Regions from separate parts of the Paenibacillus sp. FSL R7-0026 genome, predicted to be linked through region 1. Evidence: riboswitches for the same ligand, from Rfam matches in the RefSeq annotation. Region 1 holds a riboswitch; the other holds the start of a gene.
The links. A riboswitch is a leader RNA that binds a small molecule or an ion and turns the genes downstream of it on or off. The one in region 1 is predicted to bind glycine.
Positions count from the first base shown of each region.

Region 1 (3,418 bases):
ATACCTTTCATTCTATCCATCTCCTTTAATTTTGTTTCGCTCTCATATATATCGTATCGATATATGACAGTAGTTAATATATCAATACGATATATATGTCGTCAATGTTTTTTTGTTTTTCTTCGTTGGAAAAAGACAAAAAAGCCGATACATCTCTTCACCAGGAAGGTTTGTATCGGCTTTTCGTATCAAGTAATGAGCTCTTCTTCACCTTTAATAATCAAGGCTCAAGGTTTCACGAGTTAGCGTTAGATTTAATTCATATCCATCCTATTTATGCCTTAGGTTCTACGTCATTTTCAGCAGGAGACTCCGGCTCAGGCTCGGCACGCTTTGCCTTTGGTTTAGCCAACTTCTGCATCATTTTGCGGCCGGTTGGCGTCTGGGCCAACCCGCCCTGGGCTGTCTCCCGGTGACGGCTAGGCATCGCACTGCCTACTTCCAGCATGACGTCGATGACTTCATCTGACGGAATAGCACTACGCACTCCGGCCAAGGCCATGTCAGCCGCAGCCAGCGCCGTAACTGCACCCAGTCCATTACGGACGATGCACGGAATTTCAACAAGGCCTGCCACCGGATCGCAGATAAGGCCCAGTGTATTTTTTAACGCCAAACCAACGGCATGAACGACCTGTTCCGGTGTACCTCCACGCAGTTCAACCATGGAACCCGCAGCCATGCCGATCGCGGAACCCACTTCCGCCTGACAGCCACCTTCGGCACCGGAGATAAATGAATTGTTGGCAATAACATAACCAATCGCTCCCGCACAGAACAACCCGTTCACCAAATGTTCGTCCGTCCAACCAAACCGCTCCTGTGAACTGATAAACACACCGGGGATAATGCCGCAGGAACCGGCTGTTGGTGTTGCCACGATCCGACCCATGGAGGCATTCACTTCAGATACACACAGGGCATACGCCATGGCAAGTGCGGAAGCATCTCCTGAACAAGTCTCACCTTTGCGAATGTACTCGGCCAATTTTTTACCGTCTCCACCTGTTAGTCCACTGCGTGATGTCGTATCTTCCGTTAACCCTTTGCGTACCGCTTCCTTCATCACCTGATAATATTCTGACATCTGCTGCACAACATCCGCTTCCGGTGTATTGGTCTCCTGAACTTGCTCCTCGATCATCAGCTGAGCAATGGTTTTGGATTCCGCTGTACAGATCGTATTCAGTTCGTGCAAATGTTTAAACCGCATCCGAATCAACTCCTCTCTTCAAATCTATGACACGAATGTCTAACACATGGTCCAGCTCCCTTAGACGCTTGAGCATATCAGGATTAGGCACACCGTCCATCTCCATCGCAGTCAGTGCTTCGCCATCACGGGCTTTCCGGTCCACCTGCATATAGCCGATGTTAACCCCCGATGAACTGATCGTGGACGTTACCGACGCAAGCACCCCTGCTTTGTCTGCATGTCGCAGAACGAGTGTCGGGAACTCACCACTAATCTGAACACGAAAATCATTCATCGAATGCACCGATACGCTTCCACCACCAATGGATGCACCAATCAAGGAGCAGGCACGTTCTCCATGCCACAACTCAATTTTGACCGTATTTGGATGAGGAGCAGGCAGGCCACTTGTATAAAACTCAACCTCCATGCCCGCTTCCTCTGCGTATTGCTCTGCATCCGGGATACGCGGATCGTCTGTGACATAATCCAGCAGACCGCCGATCAGTGCCAGATCTGTTCCGTGCCCCTGATACGTGTCAGCGAATGAACCGTACAACGTCAGCCGAGCACGATCTGGCGTACATCCTAGCCACTGTCGAGCAATTCTCCCTAACCTTGCCGCTCCAGCTGTATGTGAACTTGAAGGCCCCGTCATCGACGGACCAATAATTGAAAAAACATCTTTAAATCGCACTTGTAACCCTCCAATTGTATTCGTCATTTCCATCCAGAATCTGATCCACATTGTTCCTTATTTACTGAATGATGACATCAAAAAAGGACAGAAGAAGGCCTCAGGCCCTCTCTCTGTCCTCGATACCTGAGAGTTTCACGATCAGCAGTGTCTGATGACAAGGTGCATTGCCTGCGATTACAGACAAGTTCACCGGGCTGACTGATCATATACCCCTTGGGTGGCGCAGTTCGCGCACTCTCCAGAGTTGCGTCCAACGATGGTACATTTACCTGAGAGATTAACCACTGCGCCGGGTGCGCAGCAGCTTGCTCCTTCGGTGCCTGAACTACTAGCCATTTTGTTTGGCTAACCCAGGTCTCTCCCGCTCGTTATCATCCGCCGTATGGAACCATTCTGAGCTTATGTCAGAACAGTCATGGAAGTCATTCATTTCTTCTTCATTAAGATTAATCGACCGGAAGATCAGTGTCAACAAACTTGACGATTTCTTTGGGTGTATATCCATCATTTCCTATTGAACCAAGGAAAACCAGAATATTTTGTCAGCTTTCATTACATTAATGCGATAAAAAGATCTTTTAAACAGGTTATTTCGTTCTACTTCAATCAATGATGTGCTCACTACTATTTATGATATTGTCCACGAAACCGTTCGGGTATTCAGGCAACCATCTATTTTGAACCGCACTACTCAGTAGCCCATCCGAGTCTGCACATCTGGATTATAAATCACAGTTCGTAGAAGATGCTCTTGTTCTGTACATAAGGTCGGCAATACTTGCTGCATAGCTTCGGCATGCGATCTTTCATCCATTCGTGCCTCGACTCATTCGCCATCTGAAAGGCATAATAACCCAGTGTAAAGATCAACATGAACCCTTCCATTAATCGAATATCACGATCCGTCAGTGGCGCGATCTGTTGGGTATAACCGGATAAGAATATGTCACGTTCCTCCCGATTGAACATAAGTGCTGCCCCTCCGGCATCAAAAAGATAATAACCATAACCGTGTAGACAAAAATCAATCATGGAAATTCCCTGCTCCGTTATCAGCAGATTGTTGCGAGTAATATCCCCATGAATGATCCCCCATGTCCCTGCGTGATGCTGGTATGTTTCTAACTGCTCATTAATGTTCTCAAACGTCTCACGAAGCAGATCGAAGTCTTCCGTTGTAAAAATCCCCAGTCGGACGCCTTCCTCTAGCTGCCCTAGCATGACCAAGTTCTCATAGATGTTGCCATATGCCGGCCGCACCTTTGTTCGATCTGTCTGATTCTGCTCACGCCCATATTGATGAAGCATCTGCAGTTGTGCCCCAAGATCATAGATCTGCTCTGTTGTCAGGCGTTCTCCCTGCTGGATGTCCCTACCCTCAATCCACTCCAGTACCGTACAACAAATCTCTTTCCCTTCCTCATTTGTCCATACCGTTACCCACTCTCCCGATACATTCCGTACCGGATGTTGCACGCGCAATGCTGTCGTTGCATTTAACTCATGAAGCAGGTTCATCTCTG
Region 1 covers NZ_JBBORG010000001.1:518,820-522,237, reverse strand. Annotated here, with positions in the region: gene MKY44_RS02525 (YhgE/Pip domain-containing protein) at 1-11, opposite strand, end outside; gene sdaAA (L-serine ammonia-lyase, iron-sulfur-dependent, subunit alpha) at 275-1,213, opposite strand; gene sdaAB (L-serine ammonia-lyase, iron-sulfur-dependent subunit beta) at 1,203-1,892, opposite strand; glycine riboswitch at 2,004-2,139, opposite strand; glycine riboswitch at 2,144-2,269, opposite strand; gene MKY44_RS02510 (phosphotransferase enzyme family protein) at 2,625-3,418, opposite strand, start outside.

Region 2 (3,418 bases), 4.5 Mb from region 1:
GGTTAATTCACAGATGTAGGATTGAAATTCGAAAATGGCCTGTAGTTCACCTTGGCTGATCTCAGGCTGATAAGGTGTGTAGGCAGTGTAGAACTCGGAACGGGAAATGACATGATTGATGACGGAAGGAACATGATGATCGTATATACCTGCGCCGAGGAAGCTGGCGTGTGTTTCGAAATTGGCGTTGGCGCCAGCTTGTTTGGACATGTGACGTGTCAGCGCATATTCATCGAGTTTGGAGGACACGGGCAGCTCGCCCTGATAACGAATCTCTTTTGGAATGTCCTGGAACAGATCCTCCAGCGTATCCACACCGATGGTTGCGAGCATGGCGCTCTGATCTTGCTCGGTCATGGGAATGTAACGGTGCTTGCTCATGCTTGATCAGCTCCTTGAGTAGGTGTCTTTGACGTACGTGTCCGTTTATGAAAAGGGGTCTTCACGACCTCGGCTTTTAGTTTCTTGCCGCGGATCTCAATCTCAAGCGGGGTTCCCAGCGCAGCGTATTTGCTGTCGATGAGGGCAAGCCCCAGATTACGCTTCAATGTAGGTGATTGCGTGCCTGTTGTCACTTCACCAATCTGTACGCCGTCGGCATAAATCGGATAGTGGGGGCGAGGAATACCACGCTCCAGCACTTCGATGCCGACCAGTTTGCGAGCAGGCCCGTCAGTTTTTTGCTGTAACAAGGCTTCGTGTCCGATGAAAGGTCCGGCATTCAGCTTCACAAACATGCCAACGCCAGCTTCGAGCGGAGAGATGGTTGCCGACAATTCCTGTCCATACAGGGGGAGCCTCGCTTCAAAGCGCAGCGTATCCCGGGCACCAAGTCCGGTTGGTACGAGTCCGTAACCTTCACCAGCTTGCATTAATCCATTCCACACCGCAGCAGCCTGGTCTGCAGGAACATATAGTTCAAAGCCATCTTCACCGGTATAACCGGTACGGGACAACAGCAACTTTACTCCACATACTTCGGCATCCTGCACAAAACGAAACGGTTCAATCGAGCTTACATCCGTATCTGTAACTTTCCCGATAATGTCTACAGCCAGTGGACCTTGCAAGGCGAGCAGCGCTGTCTGCTCCGAATCATTGGTCATGCTCACGCCAGGGATCAAGTGCTCTTGCAGCCATGCCCAATCCTTGTCGATATTGGAGGCGTTAACGACGAGCATATAATGCTGATCTTCCAGCTTATACACGAGCAGATCATCCACCACACCGCCATCTGGATAACACATCAGGGTGTACTGGGCTTGACCGGGAACCAGCGTGGTCACATCATTGGTCATCATTTGTTGCAAAAACGCTTCAGCCTGCTCACCCTGTACTGTGAATTCGCCCATATGGGATACATCGAACAGTCCAGCACGCTCGCGTACCGCTTCATGTTCTTTCTGGATTCCGCTAAATTGTACCGGAAGCTCCCAGCCTCCAAAATCAATGCACCGTACACCTTCGTATTGCTGATACAGTGGGAAGAGTGGTGTTCTAAGCAAATCGGACATCAAATCACCTCGTCATAGGCCGTCAGCCGGCCGGATATACAATCGTGGATCAATGAACCAGGGTATTTTTAAATTTTCAGCTAGATATTTTCATCACATAAGTATGGTAAGGGCAGCTATGGCAGCGCCGTTCTACATCCTGTTTTTCGTTTTTTGGGAAAAAGGAAAAGGACAGGCCAAAGAATCGGCATGCCAAGTAGCACGCTGTATTCTAAGGCTCTGTCCCTTGTACCTGAGAGTTACCCCGCCGCATTAGTGCAGCAGGTTTCCCCTTGGGTGATCATAACGCCCGCTCAGGGCGAATAGATGCTCTCCAGAGTTGCGTCCCGTAAAAGTCCTTTTGCCTGAGAGATTCACCCCCGCTTATCGGTGGTTTACTCCTTCGGCGTTACCTCATGTACATCCCGAATCGGGTGTCACGGGTAATCTCTCCCTTTACATTCATCCGCGGGTATAACATAGTCCAATAAACACATTTACTCCTCTCATTAAAACGTGAATCCACTGCCGATGTCAAGAACGATATCATAGATAATGATTAAAAACCGAATATTTAATTTATTTTTAATGTTATCGTTCGTATATTTATAAAGACTGCGCTTACTATTCTAATATTCACCAGTATATGAAGAAAGAGTGTAATCCGGTTACAGGATTTAGAGGTGTTCAATAAATAAATTGTGAGGTATCTTGACATTTGATTCAAAAATATCATACGCTATGTTCTGGGAAAAAGGTTAAGGTCAAAGAACGCATGTACTCATTAATGAAAAGCGAGGCGGATATCGATGAGCGAATTGAAAAGTGATTTCCTGTACAGTGAAGAGCACGAATGGGTGCAAACCGTAGGGGAGGATACTGTACGTATTGGCATTACCGAGTTCGCGCAGCATCAGCTGGGTGACATTGTGTTTGTGGAATTGCCTGACCTTGAAACCAATGTAAAAGCAGAGGACAGCATTGGAACGATCGAATCGGTCAAAACGGTGTCGGACTTGTTCTCTCCCGTCACAGGTTCAATTATTGCAGTGAATGATTCGTTGCAGGACTCCCCTGAACTTGTGAACAGCTCTCCTTACGAGGAAGGCTGGATGATTGAGATCCGTGTTGAGGGAGATCTGACAGCAGCATTGTCTACATTGATGAATGCAGACGCATATCGTAAACATACGGAAGAATAGCATCAACGAACTTGTACTTATTAACATATATTTTATAACCAAATGAAATGAGCTTCATATTGTTTCGACCTGTGTGAGCCGGATGCTTGCACAGGTTTTTTGTGCTTTCCAAGAATGGTTTTGAATGTGGATTGAAGCAGATTGTGGATGTAAATCACCTGATTGGACCAAGCTATAGGTTAGAAAATGATTCTGGAAATGATAAAAGTCATAGGCAAGAAAAGCCTTGTGTACCAATGGATTTAGCCATTATGCATCAATTAAAACGATTACATAACCTAATGTTGTCATCATTGTTCATGACGAAAGTACGCTTTCATTTGATTGAACAGGAGAGCATTCTCGCTTAGGATTACAGCAGGGGAGAAATGATACCCCTTTCATAAATCATAATCACTTGATCCAAGGAGGATAATACAATGAGTAATTTGGACCAATCGTCCAATTCCAAAGGTGGGCTACGGGTAGGTGTTCAGCGTTTTGGCCGATTCCTGAGTGGTATGGTCATGCCGAATATGGGCGCATTCATCGCCTGGGGATTAATTACGGCTCTGTTCATTCCAACAGGCTGGTTCCCTAACGAGACGCTTGCACAGCTAGTTGATCCGATGATCAAATATTTGCTGCCACTGTTAATTGGTTACACCGGGGGTACGATGGTGCATGGTCAGCGTGGTGGTGTCGTGGGTGCCATTATGACCATAGGGGTCATCGTGGGTAGTG
Region 2 covers NZ_JBBORG010000001.1:4,998,535-5,001,952, reverse strand. Annotated here, with positions in the region: gene gcvPA (aminomethyl-transferring glycine dehydrogenase subunit GcvPA) at 1-381, opposite strand, end outside; gene gcvT (glycine cleavage system aminomethyltransferase GcvT) at 378-1,514, opposite strand; glycine riboswitch at 1,732-1,833, opposite strand; glycine riboswitch at 1,837-1,959, opposite strand; gene gcvH (glycine cleavage system protein GcvH) at 2,303-2,695, shown strand; gene MKY44_RS21845 (PTS mannitol transporter subunit IICB) at 3,115-3,418, shown strand, end outside.
Region 2: another riboswitch for glycine. It lies ahead of gcvT (glycine cleavage system aminomethyltransferase GcvT); the one in region 1 lies ahead of sdaAB (L-serine ammonia-lyase, iron-sulfur-dependent subunit beta).